DNA from 4 places in the Serratia sp. MMO-28 genome. Region 2 is predicted to be linked to each of the others. Evidence: predicted binding sites of a transcription regulator. Region 2 holds the regulator's gene; each other region holds the start of a gene.
What was found. Region 2 encodes Fur, which represses iron uptake genes when iron is present. Its sites were predicted from a motif close to ATAATAATGAGAACNACTATCAA; they were not measured.
Positions count from the first base shown of each region.

Region 1 (5,664 bases), on a different contig from region 2:
CCAGATTCGCCGGGCCTTCGCCGCGCAGAGCGTCCAGCACCTGCATAGCGCTGAGCGGCAGCGTGCCGGAAGCGAGGGCGTAAACCGCCAATGCCAGGCAGGCGAACAGCAAGAGCAGGGCGGTGACCAGCGGGCGCGCCAGCCGCCGTGGTTTTTTGGCGATCGCCAAGCGAGAAACCAGCACGCTCATCCTATCCTCCCCGCCGGAACATACGGCGCTGGCGTACCAGCATAATCAGCACCGGCGCGCCAATCAGCGACAGCACGATAGAAACCTGCAATTCGCCCGGCACCAGAAAGCGGCCAAGCAGATCGGCTGCTAGCAGCAGAATCGGCGTTAACACCAGAGTCCAGGGCAGCATCCAGCCCAGCTCCGGCCCCGATAGCCGCCGGGCAATGTGCGGCATCATCAGCCCGACAAAGGCGATCGGGCCTACTGCAGCGGTTGCTGCGCCGCACAGCAAGGTAATTGCCAGCAGGCCGATCAACTGGGTGCGCACAATGCCGGTGCCCAGCGCGGCTGCCAGTTCGTTGCCCATGCTCAGGCTGTTCAGCGCTTTGGTCAGCCACAGGGTAATGCCTGTCCCCAACAGGATCGGCAGGGCAACGGTGCGCACCACCGCCATGTTTTGAATGTCGAGGGAACCGGCCTGCCAGAAACGCAGTTGGTCGAACACCTGTGGGTTGAGCAGGGCGATGCCGGAAGACAAGCCTTCCAGCACTGCCGCCAGCGCCACCCCGGCCAGCGTCAGGCGAACCGGGCTGAGGCGGCTGCCGCCCAGCGCACCGACCAGCGCCACCAATAATGAGGCAAACAGGGCGCCGGCAAAGGCGAACCACAGATAGTGGCTAACGTCGGTTGCGCCGAAGAAGGTGATCCCTAATACCACCGCGAAACCGGCACCGGAGTTAACCCCAAGAATGCCGGGATCGGCCAGCGGGTTACGGGTGAGGGTTTGCATCAGCGCACCGGCCAGCCCGAGGGCCATACCGGCCAACACGCCGATCAGCGTGCGGGGCAGGCGGGCTTCGGTCACGATGATGCAGTCGGCAGTGGCGCATTGCCCATTCAGCGCCTCAAGCACGGTGGCTGCGGGGAGTGATTTCGCCCCTAACGACAGGCTGAGCATCACCATTAACAGCAGAGAGGCAACGGCACACAGCAGCCCAAGCAGGCGCGGCCAGCATGAACGGGATAAGCCCAGTGACTGGGCCGGTAACGGGGGGGAGCAATTGTGAGTAAGCCGGAACATGACAGCCCATTATCAATTGAATATAAATGATACTTATTATCATTATTGATTGTATTTATCTATGGTAGCATAGCAGCCCGAGCAGCACTAGCGCTGTTCCTGATGAGTTTTAAGCTGCATAACGGAATGAGGTTGTGGTGATAACAAGATGAATAAGCCCTCTATTTTGCTCGATTTTGGCCTGCTGAAAACCAATGCGGCCTTTCGTGCGGTATTTTGCGCCCGTTTTATTTCGATTCTGGCGCTCGGCCTGATGGCGATTGCTATTCCGGTACAGATCCAGGCGTTAACCGGTTCCACCTTGTTGGTCGGGCTGGCGGTGACCTTGGCAGGCAGCGGGATGTTTGCCGGCTTGCTGATGGGAGGCGTGCTGGCCGATCGCTATGAGCGCCGCCGCCTGATCCTGTTTGCTCGTTCCACCTGCGGCATCGGTTTTGTCGGGCTGTGTGTGAATGCGGCGTTGCCTGCACCCTCTCTGAGCGCGATCTATCTGCTGGCGGTGTGGGACGGTTTCTTTGGTGCGGTGGGCGTGACCGCCTTACTGGCCGCTACACCGGCGCTGGTGGGGCGCGAGAATATCGTGCAGGCCGGAGCCATCAGTATGCTGACCGTGCGTTTTGGCTCGATCCTCTCACCGGCGATGGGCGGTGCGGTGATCGCCAGCGCCGGTGTCGCCTGGAACTACGGCCTGGCGGCGTTAGGCACGGTGCTGACGTTGATCCCTTTATTGCGTTTACCGCAGTTGCAGCCGCCACCGCAGCCGCGTGAGCATCCGCTGCGTGCCCTGATCGGCGGCTTCACCTTTTTGCTGCAAAATAAAGTGATCGGTATGGTGGCGCTGGTCGGCGCGCTGCTGACCATGGCCAGTGCGGTGCGGGTGTTGTACCCGGCGATATCTGGCATGTGGCATGTCAGCACCGGGCATTTGGGCCTGATGTATGCCGCCGTACCGCTGGGGGCGGCGATCGGTGCTTTCACCAGCGGGCGAGTGGCGCAGGTTGCCCGGCCGGGTTGGGTGATGCTGTTGACGGCGATCGCCGCATTTGCCGCCATCGGGCTGTTTGGCCTGATGCCCTGGTATGGTATGGCATTGCTGTGCCTGGTGGCCTTTGGCTATCTCAGTGCGTTGAACTCTCTGCTGCAATACGGGCTGATTCAGAACCTGACGCCGGATGCGTTTCTTGGCCGTATCAACGGGCTGTGGACCGCCCAGAACGTGGTCGGTGATGCGCTTGGGGCACTGCTGTTGGGCACCATGGGAGTGTTTATGCTGCCGGAAATGACCTCAACCAGCTTTGGCTTTGGCGCTGTGCTGCTGGCGGTGGTGTTGGCATTTGCCATGCGCGGTTTGCGCCAGGTGGGCAGTGGCGGGCTGCAACCCGCCACTGAAGCTACTGAGAAATAAATAATTGCTCAAGACGTGCCAGCAGGTTGCTGGCGCTGTAGTAATCCAGGCGGAATGTGTCGTTGCCCAGCGCATAAACCCGCTGGTTTTCTACCGCGGGCAGATGCGCCAGAAAGCGGTTGCTCATCAGCCGCTGCGCGTCGGTTTCGTCATTGGCAAACAGCAGCAGGGTCTGGCCATTCAGGCCCTGTGCCAGATTTTCTCCCCCTAGCTGAACAATGTCTTTGCGCACTCCCTGACTGGTGCTGGCGTTGAGCTTCGGCGGCAGCGTCGCCAGGGTAAAACCTAACTGTTGCAGCAGTTGCCCCTGCGAAGAATCGGCGGTCCACAGGTTGGCGTTTTTGCCATCGCTGCGTAACACCAACGCCGATGTGGGCTGCGGGGGCAACGTCATCCGCTGTTTTAGCGCCTGTTCCCGTGCGGCAAACTCAGCCACCACTTTCTCAGCCTGGGCCTCATGCCCGGTTGCCTGGCCGAGTATCTGCGCCAGTTCCTGCCAGCTCTTGTCGTCGTAATTCACCACCAGTACCGGGGCGATGGCCGATAACTGATCGTACAACCGTAGTGCGGAATCGGCACCGGTAGCAGACATCACAATCAGGTCTGGGGCTTCAGCGGCTATCGCTTCGGCATTGGCCTCACCAATGTATAACCGCTTCACACCGCGCTGGGCGGCGATCTCACCCCACTGATGGAAGAAGCCCTGCCGATCCGACAGCCGGTTGTTTGGGCTGGTGGCTCCGCTGGCGATCACCGGGGCATCAATGGCCAACAGGGTGCCGGTGACGGTGACGCTGGTGGAAACAATCCGCAGCGGTGGGTGGCTGAGGGTCACCACGCCGTGTGGGGTGGTAAGGCTGCGTGGCCATTCTGCTGTGGTGGATGCCTGAGCTATGCCCAGCGCCAACAAGCCGAACAGCGCCAGACCGAATCGCAAGGTAGGTATCATTGTCGGAATCTCGGGTTAAATGTTAATGGTTATCATTTTAATGAATGAAATCAAAAAGTGTATACGCCGATTTTGATGGAAAGGGCTTTTACATTTATTGACATGGCAAATTCGGAAAGGTATTTTACCGCAAAGTAATACAAATGATAATCATTATTATATTGGTTGTTGTTTCCAGATAGAGGAAGTGCCAATGGTGTTAGCCGTTAAGGGTACCGAACAAGAGGAGCTGCAAAGCAGGGACCGTGCGCCACAGTCAGCTACCGTTTCCCCAACCACAGGTTTCTTTTTTACTTCTCCTTATCGTAGCTTGAGCACGCAAGGATGCTTCGCCAAGATCACGCAACCGGCCGCCGATGGTGACAACCTGCAAGGTGCCTTCCAGCAGAGGGTACAGCAGGCGTTTGCCCAAGCCCGGCAGGCAGGAGTAACCAACCCGGTGCTGTGCGGTGCCATTCCTTTCGATACCCGTCAGCCCTCCGCGTTATTTATCCCGCAGCAAACCCAATGGTTTGAACGCGAAGCCTTTATGGCCAGCGTGAAGCCAACGCTGGCCGCGTTGCCGACGATCGTCCGTCAGAGTGAATTGCCGAAGCAGACGCAGTTTATGCAAATGGTCGCCGATGCGGTGCAGGTGACCGGCGGTGAACAATTAGAGAAGGTAGTGCTTTCCCGCCTGTTGGACATTGAAACCAGCACGCAGATAGATCCGCACGCGCTGATGATGCGCATCATTGCCCAGAATCCACAGGGCTTCCATTTCCATGTGCCGCTCAACGAAGGGGCATTGGTCGGAGCCAGCCCTGAGCTGCTGCTGCGTAAGTGTGGCAGCCAGTTCCATTCAAATCCGCTGGCAGGATCGGCGCGGCGTGAAGCCGATCCTCAGCAGGATCGTCAAGCCGGTGAACGGCTGTTGGTGTCGAGCAAAGATCGCCATGAACACCAGATTGTCACCGCCGGTATGCGCCAGGTTTTGCATGGCCGCTGCCGCCATCTGCATATCCCTGCGGTTCCTGAACTGCTGAGTACCCCCACGCTGTGGCACCTTTCGACGCCGATCGACGGCGAAGTGGCGGATCGGGCAGAAAACGTGCTGTCGCTGGCCTGTTTGCTGCACCCGACGCCTGCACTCTGCGGCACGCCGATGCTGGCTGCGCGCGAACTGATCGCACAGTTGGAGCCTTTTGAACGTGGGCTGTTTGGCGGCATCGTTGGCTGGTGCGATGCCGAAGGGAACGGCGAATGGGTGGTTACCATCCGTTGCGGCACCGTCAAGGCTAATCAGGTACGTCTGTTTGCCGGTGCGGGCATTGTGCCGGATTCATCACCGCAGGCCGAGTGGCATGAAACTGGCACCAAGCTCAGCACCATGCTGCGCGCTTTTGGCCTTCAAGGATAAACACCCTATGAGTATTGCTTTTACCCCCTGGCCCGAGGATTTCGCGCGCCGCTACCGTGAACGTGGCTACTGGATCGATAAGCCGCTGACCGCGATCTTAACCCGGCAGGCAGACAATGACGCCGTCGCCTTGATTGACGCACAACGCAGCCTGAGTTACCGCGAACTGGAGCAGCTTTCCGATCGCCTGGCCGCCGCGCTGTTGCGCCGGGGAGTGCAGGCGGGTGATACCGCGCTGGTGCAGCTTGGTAACGTGGTGGAATTCTATGTGGTGTTCTTTGCCCTGCTGAAGATCGGCGTGGTGCCGGTGAATGCATTGTTCAGCCATCAACGCAGTGAATTGAACGCCTATGCCAGCCAAATTAAACCTGCGCTGCTGATCGCCGATCGGCAACATAGCCTGTTTGCGCAGGACGATTTTCTGATGACGTTTAAGCAACAGCATCCTTCATTGCGCGTGGTGGGGTTGCGCAATCAGCCAGCAGGGGAGCACGCCCTGGCCGCCTGGCTGGAAGAGGATGGCAGCGGTTTTACCCCCACCCCGACGGCTGCCGATCGGGTGGCGTTTTTCCAGCTTTCGGGGGGGAGTACCGGCACGCCGAAGCTGATCCCTCGCACCCATAACGACTACTACTACAGCATTCGCCGCAGCGTGGAG
Region 1 is NZ_JBBCVB010000003.1:134,990-140,653, reverse strand. It holds gene fepG (iron-enterobactin ABC transporter permease) at 1-190, opposite strand, end outside; gene fepD (Fe(3+)-siderophore ABC transporter permease) at 192-1,253, opposite strand; gene entS (enterobactin transporter EntS) at 1,402-2,658, shown strand; gene fepB (Fe2+-enterobactin ABC transporter substrate-binding protein) at 2,645-3,607, opposite strand; gene WG891_RS03750 (isochorismate synthase) at 3,801-5,006, shown strand; gene WG891_RS03745 ((2,3-dihydroxybenzoyl)adenylate synthase) at 5,014-5,664, shown strand, end outside.
Region 1: a site for Fur is predicted at 3,745-3,767, ahead of WG891_RS03750 (isochorismate synthase). Genes of this name have one in related genera too.

Region 2 (5,664 bases):
CATTATCGGCTGGCAAGAGGTGCCTGCCTGGCCACATCCAACGCTTTTTATCCGCGGTGGGCTTTCGCCTTATGTGCAGGATCAATACCGCGAAAGCATTGCCCGTCAATTCCCTCAGGCCCGGGCTTACGTCGTTGCGGGCACCGGCCATTGGGTGCATGCGGAAAAACCGGACGCCGTGTTGCGGGCTATCCATCGCTTCCTGGATGATGTCTGAGTCAAAATGGTGAAAAAACGTGCTAAAGAGAATGAGTTAGCACGTTTCTGGCTAAGTTAGGCATTGTCGTTGCTCCATCTGCTGGGGTAATATGGCGCGCTATTTCCGACGCCTTTCAGGCTGCAACCTCGTGGGCTGCATATGGCCTGAAATCCTGTGGGATATAATTTTGCCACCCTGTCCAACGAGCAAATCTGTGCTTGGCTGGGGGTAAATTTGGGTTAGGGTTTATTAGCCCGAATGGTGTTAACTGAAGCGTCTTGAAGCGCAAACGCGCTTTTGGATACAAACTCCCTTGCAGTAGTCCGCAACAATGGCAAAAGAACAAACGGATCGCACGACGCTGGATCTGTTCGCAGATGAACGCCGTCCAGGGCGCCCGAAAACCAACCCGCTTTCCCGTGATGAGCAGCTTAGAATCAATAAGCGCAATCAGCTACGGCGTGACAAAGTGCGTGGATTGCGGCGCGTGGAGCTGAAAATCAACGCAGACGCCGTGGATGCTCTGAACAGGCTGGCGGACCAGCGCAACATCAGCCGCAGCGAATTGATTGAACAAATGCTGCTGGCAAAACTGGCGGAAGAACAACCAGAACAATGATCTTGGCAGCCGCACGCGCGGCGCGGCGTTAAGGATGACGCCAGATCAACACCGCTTGCAGTCATTCCCCAGGCATCGCATAAATGCGATAAAACCCCAGAGCAGATTTCTGGCATGATAGACATTTACTGGCAAGAGAGAGTCCCCAGGTTGAACTCTTGCCTTGATCTTACGTAATACGATCCCCAAAGAGTTCGTTGTTGCAGGTAAGCAACCGGCAGACTCCAGGTATCTCATTGAATTAAAAGGTTATCTGTACTATGGCTCATGTAGGCATTTTCTTTGGCAGCGATACTGGCAATACCGAAAACATTGCCAAGATGATCCAGAAAAATCTTCAGCAAAAGTTTGGCAAAGAGGTCGCTGAGATCCGCGACATCGCCAAAAGCAGCAAAGAAGATCTGGAAGCTTTCGACATCCTGCTGCTCGGCATCCCAACCTGGTACTACGGTGAAGCACAGTGTGACTGGGATGATTTTTTCCCAACGCTGGAAGACATCGACTTCAACGGTAAGTTAGTCGCCCTGTTTGGTTGTGGTGACCAAGAAGACTATGCAGAATATTTCTGCGATGCGATGGGTACCATCCGTGACATCATTGAACCACGTGGTGCCGCGATCGTCGGCCACTGGCCAACAAAAGGCTACCACTTCGAAGCCTCTAAAGGCTTGGCAGATGACGATCACTTCGTCGGCCTGGCGATTGACGAAGATCGTCAGCCAGAACTGACCAATGACCGCGTAGATGCCTGGGTCAAACAAATCAGTGAAGAACTGAGCCTGGCCGATATCGTCGGCTAAGCCCTCCAGATATTGCACAAAGCCCTGCAAAGCGCATAGTATTGGCTGCAGGGCTGCCATCGGCATCACGTATTAGAGCAATAGAAGCTACAAGTCTGTAACTTCCCGCACCATCACGGTAGACTGAAGTATCGGTTTATCCCATCCATCAAGACGTTGCATGTACTCTATGCAACAGTGCAGATATACCTTTGTTAACAACCGACGGTTTCTATTTAGGGCAAGCGGTTCTATAATGAGACGCAATTAACTCTTTTTGTGCCGACCGATGCCATAGGCGAAAACGCCTCAACTTGATTAGCATAGTAACAGGACTGAATCCGCATGACTGACAACAATAACGCATTGAAGAAGGCCGGCTTAAAAGTCACGCTTCCGCGACTCAAAATCCTGGAAGTCTTGCAAGATCCGGCATGCCATCACGTCAGTGCGGAAGATCTGTACAAAAAACTGATAGATATGGGTGAAGAAATCGGCTTGGCAACGGTTTACCGCGTGCTGAACCAATTTGATGATGCGGGCATTGTGACGCGTCACAATTTTGAAGGCGGGAAATCCGTGTTCGAACTCACCCAACAGCATCACCATGATCACCTGATTTGCCTGGATTGCGGCAAAGTGATCGAATTCAGCGATGAATCTATCGAAGCGCGTCAACGTGATATCGCCAAGCAGCACGGCATCAAACTCACCAATCACAGTCTGTATCTGTATGGCCATTGTGAAGTGGGTGACTGCCGCGAGAACGATACGCTGCACGACAAAAGATAGCTCTACTGACCAGAATTGAGGAACCGCCCGCGAAACGGCGGTTTTTTTATGCCCGTAATTTACAGGCAAAAAAATCCCCGGACCTGCCGGGGAAAACAACGGCTAAACATAACTCTCTTGCAACACTTCTTTCAGACACAGGACACATTTGCAGCCCATCCGCCGACACGCAGATGGGCTATTTTTTAGCTTAGGCTTTTACTGGCTCAGCACGGCTGAAGCGCTTACCGTCTGGGCTGATAGCACGAACTTGAACATCATCCGCTACGGCCGGGCGTGCGCGATCGTCGTAACGCTGCCACTGTTTGCCACCGTCGGTAGAATATTCAATCCCCAGGCCTGGCAGGGCGATGTTGGCCTCCAGCTTACCATCGACAATGCGTGCCCCTGGGACTGGCAGACGGTAGCTCACGCCGCCTTTATCCAGCTTGGCCAGTTCGCGTTGCCCGATCAGGTTGGCAAAACGCAGCCAATCTTTCTCCAAGGTTTTGGTATCAACCTGATGGGTTTCGCCGCCTTTATACTCGCGACCCGCTTTATAATCCTGCTCCCAACTCGCACGGTGCCAGGCACGTTCTGCGACAGACAGCGCGCGTGGGAAGATCATGTACTCCATTTGCGGATCGGTACGCACAACCTCACTCCACAGCTGGGCGGAGAGACCATAGGCACCCGGCCACGGTTTGTCGCTCTTGGCGCTGAAGTGGTTGCCATCTCGGTCAACCGAAGTTTCAGCATTTTGCGGCAGGTTGTTTGGCGCAAAGCTGAAGATCTTCTGCTCATCGCTGAAACGCGTGCCCCAGTAGTAACCATGCTCGTCTGGGGTCACTTCATACGGGAAGTCCATATAGACATAGTCCGGGTTAGAGATCACCACGTCATAGCCTTTGTTCGCCCAGTCGTTAGCCGAGTCGAAACCGCCCCAGTACAGGGTATCCCAGAAGTTCACCGCAACATTCTTGGTGGCGAAGGCTTTTGAATCTTTGGCATCTTTCAGGCCATCCTGCCACGCCTGCATTCTGTCAATGCCGTGCGCTTTCACCAGTTGGCTGACCTCCAGGCCGAAGTAGCTTGGCAAGTGTTCCATATCTTCCACTTTGCCTTCTTTAACGATCGCCTGACAAACCTGAGACTTGGCCCATGGTTTGTCTTCTTTGCTCAGATCAAGAATGCCCTTGCCCGCTTCCGGCTTCTTCACGTCGGTATAACCGGCACCTAAGCGGATGTTTTTCGCTTCATCCCCACCAAAATGCCAGGTTTGCAGCGGCTGACCGGCTTCTTTGTGCATCTGGGCAACTTCGCCAATCACCTTATCTACAAAGTTCTTGGATGAGTCCAGGCACGGGTTCAGGTAGCTCTGGCGGTTAAAATACTGCACCGAGGTGGTATTAGAGGTATCGGTCGGATCCACCAGACGGAACTCATTCGCCTCTTTCTCTTTGCCTTCAGCCAGCAGTTTCTTGTAGCGCGCTTCCATGGAAACAATCGCTGCACGGGCGTGCGCAGGCATGTCGATCTCAGGGATCACTTCAATCTGGCGTGCCTGAGCATATTTAACGATGTCGATATAATCCTGACGGGAGAAGAACCCACCGTGCGGTTCTGGGCCTGAGCCGTATTGCGGTAGCAGACAGGTGGTTTCGCTCAGATCGTGGCAGCGCTGCCCCCCCACCGCGGTCAGTTCCGGCAAGCCTGGGATCTCAATACGCCAGCCTTCATCGTCCGTCAGGTGGAAGTGGAATTTGTTCAGCTTATAGGCCGCCATCTGATCCAGCAGGCGCAGCACCGCATCTTTATGGTGGAAGTTACGCGCAACGTCCAGGAAGATGCCGCGGTACTGGAAGCGTGGTGCGTCTTTAGCATCCAACGTCGCGATCTTCTTGCTGCCATCAGACGGGATCAGCGACAGGATAGATTGCAGGCCATAGAACACCCCAGCCTGATCGAAACCGGTAACCACCGCCCCTTTCTCACCAATCTTCAGTTGGTAAGCGCCAGAAACGGCCAGATCGCCTTTAAATGCAGCCGGCTGAATGTCGGTTCTGATCGGATAACCACCAGCATGGTTTGCCACACCCAGCAGTTCAAAACGCTGGGTTGCCGCATCTGCCGCCGGTTTGGTCAAAGCGCTCAGGTCCAGCGCCACGCCTTTGCTCAGATCAACATCCTGTTTATGAACGTTAACCTCCATCGGCGTAGGGATGATCTGGCCGCGCAATGCCGCCGCTGGCAGCACTTTCAGATCCTGGTTCTTGGTGAAGCGGCTTTCAGGCACCATCAGAATATTATGGTCATCCTTGGTGCGTTTCCACTGGTCACCGGTAAATGGCGCAACAAACTGGTGTACATCTTCGGTATCGGTATTCGCCAGGATCTTAGGCTTGGCATCGCCCGAAGTGGCATACCAGCGCGGTAAGAAGTCACTGTGGAACAGTTGCCAGTATTCAGCAATAATCGGAATTTCAACGGCCTGATTAGCCGGGAAGCTGGTAAATTTGTCGGTAGGTTCCAGCTTGTACAGATCGCCGGTGATATGGGTAATTTTGAACTGCTCATTATCCACTTTCAGCGTCTGGCGTGGGCTGTGGAAATAAATCGCCCAGTCTTTATCCTTGATTTCCTGCCCTGCGTTAGTCAGGGTAATCAATACCTTATTACAAGATGCCCAATCGGCACCCAGCTTGGCGCAATCGACGCCATTATCCGCAGCACGGTTGTCCTGCATCTTCAGATTCACTTTCAACTGGCTGAGTTGATCAACCACCTGCTGGTTAGCCATAGCTGAACCCACACTGCCAAATAGCCCGACGGTGGCTGTCAGAGCTGCGAGAGCACTCATCTTGAACTTGTTCATCTTCAACCTCTTCGGTTATCAGTCATTATTATCGCGAATCTCTAGGCAAAGTTTGCCGCTGCACGCCATCTCAAAGCATTGCTGCTCTGGCTGCGGGCGGCGATAGGCGCTGGATCAGGCCACAGCAGCCAATAATGAGACTCGCGTTAAAGCATTATTTCCCCGGCAGCCTTGCCACCGGGGAAAGCATTAGAAGATCGTGAATGGCGCAATAACGATGAACTTGACGTCTTTTTCATCCTGGAAAATGTTGCCGAAGCCACCACTCCAGCTAGGCAGATCGGAATGGTTGTTGTATTGCGTGAAGTGCAGCTTGAAGGATGTGCCTTTAGCACGGCCGTCCTGCAGGGTATACATGGCATCCAGGCTGTAAGCGCTCTCACGCAGACGCTGGCTCTGATCGTAAATCGGGTTGGAGCTT
Region 2 is NZ_JBBCVB010000007.1:73,179-78,842, reverse strand. It holds gene ybfF (esterase) at 1-217, shown strand, start outside; gene ybfE (LexA regulated protein) at 531-818, shown strand; gene fldA (flavodoxin FldA) at 1,079-1,618, shown strand; gene fur (ferric iron uptake transcriptional regulator) at 1,943-2,389, shown strand; gene WG891_RS08070 (beta-N-acetylhexosaminidase) at 2,580-5,243, opposite strand; gene chiP (chitoporin ChiP) at 5,433-5,664, opposite strand, start outside.

Region 3 (5,664 bases), on a different contig from region 2:
CACATTCCTATCGGTGTCTTGCCTATTTCTACTTAGTATTGTAGAAAATACCGTTTTTTTACTATTATCTGTGCTGGATTATTCTGGATGTAAGAGGGCGTTTCCGTGACCGAAATTGATCAGCTGCGTGGCCGCATGGCGCGTCAGGCAATGCGTTTTGCCAGTGTGAAAGGTTACAGCCCTTCGCCGGTGCCCAAGGTGAATATCCTGTACGTTAACGAATATTGCCCGCGCCAGCCGGTGATGTACGAACCCGGCATTGTGATCATCTTTCAGGGGCACAAGGTGGGCTACTGTGGCAACAAGGTGTTCCAGTACGATCCGCGCAATTATCTGCTGATGACGGTGCCGTTGCCATTTGAATGCGAAACCTTTGCCAGCCCGCAGCAGCCGCTGGTGGGGCTAGCGGTGAATATCGATACCCAAGTGCTGCAGGATCTGCTGATCGACATCGGTGATGACGATTATCTGATGAAGCCGCGCGTTGAAAGCAGCGGCGTCAATCTTGCACCGCTGACGGATGAAATGCTGTGCGCCACCGAACGCCTGCTGGACGTGATGGAGAAACCGCTCGATGCCCGCGTGTTAGGGCCGCAGATTGTGCGTGAACTGCTGTATTACGTGCTGCGCGGCAGTTGTGGTGCCTCGCTACAGGAGTTGGTTAACCGCCATACCCACTTCAGCCAGATCGCCAAAGCGCTGCGGCGGATTGAAAGCCAGTATGCCGATAACCTTAACGTCGAGCAGTTGGCCAACGAGGTCAACATGAGCGTTTCAGCGTTCCACCATAACTTTAAAGCGGTGACCAACACCTCGCCGCTGCAGTATGTGAAATCCTATCGCCTGCACAAAGCGCGGCTGCTGATGGTGCATGATGGGCTGAAGGCCAGTACGGCGGCCATCCGTGTGGGTTATGAAAGCGCCTCGCAATTCAGCCGCGAGTTTAAACGCCTGTTCGGTATTACGCCGAGCGATGAGCTCGCCCGGCTGCGGGACAGCAACGTGATGATGCAGGGTTAAACGCTAGCGCGGCTGGCGCGCTTCTTGCGCCAGATCACCAACATGGCCCCGAGGAAACCAAACACCAGCAGCACGATGGGGAGGATCATCAACCCGGCCATTACCTGATCCTCATGGCGTTTCACCAGTGGGATCTGACTGAAAGCGTAACCTAGGCTGATCACCGATCCCACCCAGAGCACGCCGCTTAGCCAGTTAAAGATCTGAAAGCGCGTACTGCTGAGGCCTGAGATCCCTGCCATGGTGGGCAGCAGCGTGCGGACAAACGCCAGAAAACGGCCAATCAGCAGCGCCATCAGGCCGTGGCGGTTAAACAGCATGTGCGCGCGCTGGTGGTATTGGACCGGGAGCTGGAGCAGCCAGCCTTTCACCAGCGAGGTATGCCCCAGCCATCGCCCTTGCAGATAACTCAGCCAGCAACCCAGGCTGGCGGCGACGGTCAGGATAATCAACGCGGGGAGAAACCCCATTACCCCTTTGGCGATCAGTGCTCCGGCCAAGAGCAACAGGCTGTCCCCCGGCAGGAAAGACGCGGGCAGTAAGCCGTTTTCCAGAAACAGGGTGGTGAAAAGTACCAGGTAAACTACCCAAATCACGCCGGGTTCGGCAAGGGCAGCAAAATCGTGCGTCCAAAGCGCGTGAACAATCTCTCTTAATACATCCATTTTTTGTCCTGCGGAGCCTAATCTAATTCTTTGCGGGCTACCGTGCTTTTAATCATGCTCAATTGTGTGCTGAGTGTAACGCTATTAGCTTAAGTGGACATTAAACAGAGTGTAGAAATGTGCTACGAAGGATAAAACGTGTAAAAAAAGAGCGGCAGATTTGCCGCTCGGTCATTTTTTTAGGCGATACGCCTAAAACCGGCGGCCAGATCGTCGATCAGATCCTGCACGTTTTCCAGCCCGATGTGTACGCGCACCAGCGTACCGGAGAAATCAACGCCACCCGCAGGGCGAATGGCGGCCAGCTCTTCTGGCTGATTGGCTAGGATCAACGACTCATAACCGCCCCAGGAATAGGCCATGCTGAAGTGGCTGAAGTTGTCGAGATAATCGGCCAGTTGCCGATCGCTCAGCCGCTGCTTCAGCACAAAGGAGAACAGGCCGTTGCAGCCGCTGAAGTCACGGCGATAGAACTCATGGCCTTTACAGCTTGGCAACGCCGGGTGATTGACCACCGCCACTTCGGGCCGCTGCGCCAGCCACTGTGCCACCGCGATGCTGCTCTGCTCATGCTGTTTCAAGCGCACGCCTAGAGTGCGCAAACCGCGGCTGGCCATATAGGCGGTGTCGGCGTCGACCATTTGGCCCATCAGGTAAGAGTATTCACGCAACCGATCCCAGCAGCGGGCATTGGCCACCGCGGTGCCGAGCATGTAGTCGGAATGACCGATGATGTATTTGGTACCGGCCTGAATCGAAATATCGATATCAAACTCCAGCGCCTTGAACAGCACGCCGGCCGCCCAGGTATTGTCGATCATAATGACGATCTCCGGGTTCACAACGCGAATGGCGTTGACGATGGCCGGTATATCCTGCACCTCCATGGTGATGGAACCGGGAGACTCGAGGAACACCACCTTGGTGTTGCTCTGGATCAGATCGGCGATCCCGCTACCGATCAGCGGATCGAAATAGGTGGTGGCCACATTCATACGGCCAAGGATATGGGTGCAGAAGTCCTGCGTCGGTTCATAGGCGGAACCGGTCACCAGCAGATGATCGCTCGCGCCAACGAAAGACAGAATGGCATTGGCTACCGCTGCAGCGCCACAGGGGTAGAGCACACAGCCTGCGCCGCCTTCCAGTTCGGTCATGGCGTCCTGAAAGGCAAAGTGGGTGAGCGTGCCACGGCGCCCGTAAAACAGCTCACCCTGTGCGCGTTTGGCGGTGGCGTGCTTTTTGGCCGCCACCGATTCAAACACCAGTGAAGATGCGCGTTGGGTGACCGGATTGACCGAGCCTTGCGTGTAACGCTTGCTGCGCCCGGCCGCGATCAGCGCGGTTTCGATATTTTTTGACGTCATGTTGGGTTTCCCTTTGCCTTGCTCCCCTGCGATAGCACTTACGTTAGCATGGTGCTTAATAGCCATCCAGACGTTTTAACCGCCATGAAAAGAAATGGTGACGATCGCTGTGTGTGCAGCTAACACACAGGCTGTTTGATATATGGCAAGTCTCGCAATCAAATAGTAATGATAACCACTATCAATTACGGCTTGATTTGATATGATCGCAGGCTGAATTCTTCCGTAACTGTTGAGATGGGTGGAGGCACAGCGTGAAAACGGCTGTCAGAATGATGAATCGAGAAGCCTGTGGGCAATGGTGTGCGCTGGGGCGCAGGGCGATCGTGTCACTGGTATTGCTGGCGGGGCTGGCTGGTGCAGCGCAGGCGGCTCCGGCCAATGCACCGGCAATCAGTGAAAGCGTGGCGGCAGCAGCGATGCCAGCTGAAACTGGGCTGATGCCGCTGAACCCGGCACCGGCGATCCAACCGCCAGAAACCCGCGGCATGGATCTTTCCGTTTGGGGGATGTACCAGCATGCGGACGTGGTAGTCAAAGCCGTGATGATCGGCCTGGTGCTGGCTTCGGTTGTTACCTGGACCATTCTGTTTGCCAAAGGCAGCGAACTGATGCGTTCCAAACGCCGTCTGCGCCGTGAACAACAGGCGCTGGCCGACGTGCGCTCGTTGGACGACGCCACCGAGCTGGCGCAAAACTTCTCTGCAGAAAGCATCAGTGCGCAGCTGTTGAATGATGCGCAGAACGAATTGGATCTGTCGGCAGCGTCCAACGACAACAACGGCATTAAAGAACGCACCGGTTTTCGCCTGGAACGCCGCGTAGCGGCTTACGGACGCCAACTGGGGCGTGGCAACGGCTTTCTGGCCACCATCGGCGCGATTTCACCCTTCGTCGGCCTGTTTGGCACCGTCTGGGGCATCATGAACAGCTTTATCGGTATCGCCCAATCGCAAACCACCAATCTGGCGGTGGTGGCTCCGGGGATCGCCGAAGCGCTGCTGGCAACCGCACTCGGCCTGGTGGCGGCAATTCCAGCGGTGGTGATTTACAACATTTTTGCCCGGGTGATCGGCGGCCATCGTGCCGAAGTGGGGGATATGGCCGCGCAGGTGTTATTGCTGCTGGGGCGCGATCTGGATCTGGCGGCCACGATCGAGGCTAAACGCGCGCAGCACCAGCACCAACTGCGGGTGGGGTGACGTATGGCGATGCGCTTAAATGAAGATCTGGACGACAGCGGTGAACTGCATGACATCAACGTGACGCCGTTTATCGATGTCATGCTGGTGCTGTTGATCATCTTTATGGTGGCTGCGCCGTTGGCCACGGTGGATATTCGTGTCGATCTGCCCGCGTCGACCGCCAAGCCGCAGCCGCGCCCGGAAAAGCCGGTGTTTCTGTCGGTAAAGGCCGACAAACAACTGTATGTTGGCGATGATCCGGTAACGGCCGAGCAACTGACATCTGTGCTGGATCAACGCACGCAAGCGAACAAAGAAACCCCCATTTTCTTCCAGGCGGATAAGACCGTCGATTATGAAACGCTGATGAGCGTGATGGATATGCTGCGTAAATCCGGCTATCTGAAAGTGGGGCTGGTGGGGATGGAAGGCGCAGCACGCTAACAAGGCAGGTAACATCATAAACCAGCATGTTACCTGACCGTCGCTTCACGTTCGTCTGTTAATACAACAGCCCAAAACCAAAGCTATCGTCTGTCACTATCGACAGAATGCCGCCGTTGGTGGTGTAGCTGCCGCTGATGGCTCCCGCTGCCGTTATCACGCCCAACACCGGCTGGTTGTAGGTCAGCACGCCATAGCTGTTAGCCTGAAAAACCGTGGTGCCGCTTAATTCGGTATCAAACTGGCTGCCATCGCTGCTGCTGACATGATAGTTGCCATCCGCCGCACCGGCCGCCAACGGCAAAGCGGAAGGCTGTGGCGCATAAAAAACCATACCGTAGGCCGTGGCCGAACGGGTCAGAACCAACGGAACCGGTTTGCCGTTGACCATACCGCTAATCAGCGAACCGCTTAGCGTGCCATTGTTTTTATCGGGAGTACCGCCGACAAAATAGTCAAAGGCATTACGATCGCTGTTCCAGGCGATGTAGCCTTTGCTGCTGAGCGTACAGTTTGCATCATAAGTGATAAAACCCTGTGTGTTGGGGTCTTGGCAGGTTTGCCAGGTGGCAGCGGATGAACGCAGCCGTGCTGACCCGCTCAACGGTGTGGCGCTGTCGTTGCTGACGCTGTGCTGAATACCGCTGGCATTGTAAATATCCGCCACCGCCTTGTAATCGCTGCTGATGTTCTGGAAGGCGACCAGCGGTAAAAATTCTGCTCCTGATACTTTTGCTATCCCCCCTGCCAATACGCCCCCGCCAGTGAAGGTAAACTGGGCACCGTTCTCGTCACTGCTGAAGGTACAGCCACTATGGGCCTGCAGAGTCCCGCTGCGCAGCGTACCCGCCGGGCGTTGCAGGCTGGCATCAACGGTGATGCTGTAGTTCATGGTGGCAGGATCGAACTGCACGGTCAGCTCTTCACCAAAGGTATCCCCGCCTTTATAGGTTGTGGTGGTGGTAGGCAGATGGGCGCAAGCCT
Region 3 is NZ_JBBCVB010000041.1:5,045-10,708, forward strand. It holds gene WG891_RS24495 (AraC family transcriptional regulator) at 136-1,020, shown strand; gene WG891_RS24500 (DedA family protein) at 1,017-1,685, opposite strand; gene metC (cystathionine beta-lyase) at 1,865-3,052, opposite strand; gene exbB (tol-pal system-associated acyl-CoA thioesterase) at 3,325-4,254, shown strand; gene exbD (TonB system transport protein ExbD) at 4,258-4,680, shown strand; gene WG891_RS24520 (tannase/feruloyl esterase family alpha/beta hydrolase) at 4,739-5,664, opposite strand, start outside.
Region 3: a site for Fur is predicted at 3,215-3,237, ahead of exbB (tol-pal system-associated acyl-CoA thioesterase). Genes of this name have one in related genera too.

Region 4 (5,664 bases), on a different contig from region 2:
GCCGGGGCATCTGGCGTTTTATCAGCCTGCTGCGCCAGCAAAGCGCTGAGGGTCTGCGGTGCAATCGGATAGGCGGTGTCGTTCACTCGCGCCAGCAAGGCGTGATCTTGCTTGGTCAGCATATCAACAGCGCCGATCGGCAATTCAGGCCGTGCCGCAAACTGGCGCAGCAACAGTGGAATACGCTGTAAATGCTGCTTTAGCTCTGCATACTGATAACGTTCAGCGTTAGCCAGCAGTTCAATCTTCAGCGTACCCGCTTCATCAATAAACAGCGCAATTTCCAGGTCACGTACCGGTCCAGAGGCCAGATCGTGGGTAATACCCGCCATGCCGTTAAAATTGAGCTGGTAGTCGAACATTTTGAAGTTGAACACCGTGCCATACAGCGGTTGCGCATCCCCTACTCGCCCTAAATCCCGCTGTACCTGTTCGGCGTCATAGCGCTGATGGCGGCGAACCCCTTTAAGCTCGCGGCTGATGTGTGCCGCCAGCTCGGCCAGCGTGGCATCATGATCCACCCGCATCTCTACCGGCAACACGTTGATCACCGGCCCGGTGGCGCACAGCGCTGCCGACCCCATGCGGCGCATAAAGATAAACCCGGCGCTGAAGCTGGGCTGGCCGCTCAGGCGCGCCACCCAGAGCGCGACCAGTGCCATTGCCATATCCGCCGCATTAAGCTGCCGTTGCTGACCCGCAGCCACCAAGGAGGCAAAATCTTCTGCCGCACAAATTTGTGCCAAGCGGTGAATACGGGTAGAAGGTGCCTGCCCGGCCAAAGGTTGCGGGCAAAGGGTGGCGGGCACCGGCAGTTGGCGCGCCTTGTTCAGCCAGAAATCAGCGTCACGCTGATAGCCCGATGATTGCTGATACTGCTGATATTCCGCCACCACATCGCTAAACGGCGTAAAAGGCGTGGGTTCAGGCAACTGATGCTGGCACAGACAGGTATAAATATTGGCAATACGGCGCGCCACAGCGGTAAAACTGAAGCCATCCACCACCAAATGGTGGTAACGCTGATACCAAAAGAAGCGTTCGTCGGATAGCTGCATCAAAACGTGCCGATACAGCGGTTTGCCGCTGCTGACCCGCAGCTCGGCGGCCAGATCGATCTGCATCAGCGCATGCGCCGCCGCATCGGCATCGGCAGACGCACGCAGGTCCAGCCATTCGGCAGGGATGATCGGTAGCGTGCTGTCGTACCACTGCATCGGCACGCCGTCGCGCTCGGCAAAACGCAGCCGCAGGGTATCCACTTCCGTTAGCCCCTGCGCGATAGCCTGCAGCAGTTTATCTTTCTCTAGCGGGCCGTTCAGTTCAATGTAATGCGCCACCGCATAGGCATTGCCGTGCGGTGAAAGGTGATCGGCAACCCAAATTCCGGGCTGCGCGGCAACCAACGGCAGTTCAACCATCACCTGTTGTTCGCCGGGTAAAAGAGAGGTTTCTGACACCGTATTCACTCCTGTTGTCGGTCATCACGCCTTACGCTGTGATGCGGGCCGCATGTCTTGCCAATGTTGTTCCAGCCAACTGACGCATTGCCCACGGGATGCCGGGCCAAAAACGCGGGCCCACCCCGCCGGGACGGCGCTGAAATCCGGCCACAGGCTGTATTGCTGCTGCTCGTTGCACAAAATAAGGCAACGCTGGTTTTCATCATCGAAAGGGTTCAGGGTTTCCATCATGAGTTCCTTATGCGTGCAGGGCGCTGGCCGGTTCGGAAGCTGCAAGGGTTGCCGGTGTCGCCCAGTGCGCCTGTAAGCCATCAAGCAGGCCACCGCGCCAGCACAGCGCGTCGTGCCCGCCTTCCACCACCCGGTATTGCACCCGATGCCCGGCAGAGCGCAGCAGATCGGCCATGCGATCGCTCACCTGGTGGATCAGCTTTTCATGCACTCCAGCCTCCATAAATACCCGCAGCTTGCCGTGCGTCCCCAACCGTTGTTGTTCCAGTTGGCGCATCAGCCAGCAGGCATCGTCAGGCTGCGTAGGCAACTGCAACATATCGCGCCGTGGCCACCAGAAAGAGCCGGACTGGCTGATCGCCGCACCAAAGCGCTCGGGCCAGCGCAGCCCCGCATACAGCGATGACAACCCGCCAAAACTTTGCCCGGCAACCACCGTGTTAGCGGCTTCCGTGCTGTGCGCTGCCCAACAGGCCACCTGCGGCAACAATTCTTCCTGCACCGCCAGCCAGAATTCATCGTTGCAGGTCAGTTCCTGCGCGCGGTGTTTTTGGTCAATCACATCAATCAGCAGATATACCGCTTCTGGCAGCTTGCCCGTGCGGGTCAATTGCATCAGCGGATCCCAAACCGGCATCTGCTGCGCCCAGAACTGGCCGTCCAGCAAAATAGCCAGTGGCCGGGTAGCGGGCTGGCTTTCACCGGTGGAATACACCCAGACGTGGCGCGAGGTGCCCAGCCGCTGGCTGTGCCAGGTATGCCGTTGCAGTTTGGCTGGAGGGGCTGGCGTGCAGCGCCCGCTGGCAATGGCGTAGCGATCAAAATCACGCCAGGCTGGCTGTTGCGGCGCCTGCGGCATATGCAAACCAGAGAGAAAGTGCCCGCTGGCATCGGCCCAGGCGCGGTAAGGGTTGAGCAGATCCGCGCTGGCATTGGCAAACACCCGCTGCCACCAGTGGCGAACGCGGTGCATGTTGGCATGGGCATCGTCGTCGCACTGCGGGAGCGGGCAATCGTCCATACAAGGAATAAAGCAGTAGCTGCCGCGCCAGTCGGCATTCAGTTCCAACTGCCAATACCAGACGTCTGATCCACAGAGCCGCTGCAGGCTCTGCGGCGGCGCAGGCTGATGATGATCGGTGAGGCAGTTGATATGGATCCAGACGCGCCGATAGGCCGAGGTAAACTCACATCCTTGCGGATCGCGCCAGAGAAACGTGACTTTCCAACGCCCACTTTCCAGCGGTTCTACCAAGGGTGTGCCGCGCCGCGCGATGTCTAGCCACCAACCGTGGCTTCCTGCATGTTTACTCGCGAGTAACCTACTGCTTTCTGGCTGTTGTTCAGTTTTCAAAACACCCACTCACTGTGTAGCTGGCATAGCCTGTCATGCCAAAACAAACGGTAAGTTGAATACTATTGATAATTATTTTCATTTGCAATAGTGTGTAAAAGTTCGTAAGTCGTACCGGCATTCTTCAACAGGGATGGATGCCAACCCATTGAACGGAAACCCTCTGCCGGGTTCCGTTGTGACTTTGACCAACACCATAAAACGACAACCAGCCCTTCTGCCGCAGAGCAAAGAGGGTAGCCAGGTAGGAATTTCAACATGAATCGCACGTTATCACGTTACTCTTTAGCCACACTCATCGGGTTAGGATTAGGCACGTCTGCATTGGCACAGCCAGAAGAAAGCGACCAAGAAAGCGCGGCTGAAGACACCATTGTGGTCACCGCAGCCAAACAGAATCTGCAGGCTCCCGGCGTATCCACCATTACCGCCGAAGAAATCAGAAGACGCCCACCCGCACGTGATATCAGTGAACTGATCCGTACCATGCCAGGGGTCAACCTCACCGGAAACTCCACCAGCGGCCAGCGCGGTAACAACCGCCAGATCGATATCCGCGGTATGGGGCCGGAAAACACGCTGATCCTGATCGACGGGATGCCCGCCAGCAGCCGCAACGCGGTGCGCCAAGGCTGGCGCGGCGAGCGTGACACCCGTGGCGATACCGCCTGGGTGCCGCCGGATATGATCGAACGCATTGAAGTGCTGCGCGGCCCGGCAGCCGCCCGCTATGGCAACGGCGCAGCCGGTGGCGTGATCAACATCATCACCAAGCAAACCAGCAAAGAGCTGCACGGCACGCTGAACGGCTATTTCAACCTGCCGCAGCATAAGCAAGAAGGCGCCACCAAGCGCACTAGCTTCAGCCTTTCAGGCCCGCTGAGCGATCAACTGAGCTTCCGGCTGTTTGGCGGTTACAGCAAAACGCAGGCCGACGCCTGGGATATCAACCAAGGGCATCAGTCGGAACGCACCGGCAGCTATGCCAACACCCTGCCCGCAGGCCGTGAAGGGGTGATCGACAAAAATATCGATGCCCTGCTGCACTGGGAGTTCGCACGCCTGCAATCGCTGGAATTCCAATACGCCTACGGGCGCCAGGGCAACCTGTACGCCGGCGATACCCAGAACACCAATACCAACGCGCTGGTCCAGAGCAACTACGGTAAAGAAACCAACCGGATTTACCGCACCACCTATGCACTCAATTATCGCGGTGCCTGGGACAGCGGCGTCAGCACCACCAACTACCTGCAGTTTGAGCGCACCCGCAATACCCGCTTGGCCGAAGGGTTGGCCGGGGGAACCGAAGGCATTTTCTCCAGCGACAGCTTCAATACCACCCGGCTGGATGACCTCCTGGCACACAGTGAAATCAGCATTCCATTCGAGATGTGGGTGCCGCAAACCGCCACTCTGGGAACCGAATGGAACCAGCAGAGGATGAAAGACCCCTCTTCTACCAGCCAGTCGCTGGCGGAAGGTGGCAGCATTCCTGGGGTGAATACCACTAACCGTGACCCTTACTCCTCCGCCAACATCTTCTCTCTGTTTGCCGAGAACAACGCCGAAGTGACCGACAGCACCATGCTGACGCCGGGCTTACGCTTCGATCACCATTCCGAAGCCGGTGATAACTGGAGCCCCTCACTCAACCTGTCGCAGGAGTTGGGCGATAACTTTACCCTGAAAATGGGCATCGCCCGTGCCTACAAGGCACCTAACCTGTTCCAGAACAACGGCAACTACATCCTGTACAGCCGTGGCCAAGGCTGTGCGGCCAGCGCCGGAGCCTGTTATCTGATCGGTAATGACGATCTGAAGGCGGAGAACAGCGTCAATAAAGAGGTCGGGCTGGAGTTCCATCAGGAAGGCTGGCTGGCAGGTGTCACCTACTTCCGTAACGACTACCGCAACAAGATCGAGGCTGGCTATACGCCAACCGGCACTACTACCAATGGTAAAACCGATATTTACCGCTGGGAGAACGTGCCAAAAGCGGTGATCCAGGGCCTGGAAGGGACGCTGAATGTGCCGGTCAGCGAAACCGTCGCCTGGAACAACAATGCAACCTATATGATTGAGAACAAGAATAAAACTACGGGGGATTATCTGTCGATCATTCCGGAATTCACCATCAACTCAACGTTGAGCTGGCAGGCCACGCAGGATCTGTCGATGCAGAGCACCATGACCTGGTATGGTCGTCAGAAGCCGAAGAAATACAACTATAAGGGTGAAGCGGTTAGCGGCAGCGAGAAGCGCGAAGTCAGCCCTTACGCCATCTTTGGCCTGAGCGGCACCTACGCCTTCAGCAAGAATATCAGCATCACTACGGGTATCGACAATCTGCTGGATAAACGCCAGTTCCGTGCCGGTAATGCCCAGACTACGGGGAATGCTACCACCGGAGCCTATATGTATGGCGCAGGTGCAGCAACCTATAACGAACCAGGTCGTACCTATTTTATGAGCGTGAATAGCCGATTCTAAGCGGCAATGGGTGTATACCCAAAATAATTCGAGTTGCTTCTAGGCGGCAACTGAATGAATCCCTAGGAGCTTACTCAAGTCAGTGACTAGGGTGAGTGACAAATCTGCGCAAGCAGATTTGAA
Region 4 is NZ_JBBCVB010000003.1:144,796-150,459, forward strand. It holds gene WG891_RS03780 (enterobactin synthase subunit F) at 1-1,421, opposite strand, end outside; gene WG891_RS03785 (MbtH family protein) at 1,485-1,691, opposite strand; gene fes (enterochelin esterase) at 1,702-3,048, opposite strand; gene WG891_RS03795 (TonB-dependent siderophore receptor) at 3,307-5,541, shown strand.
Region 4: a site for Fur is predicted at 3,108-3,130, ahead of fes (enterochelin esterase). Genes of this name have one in related genera too.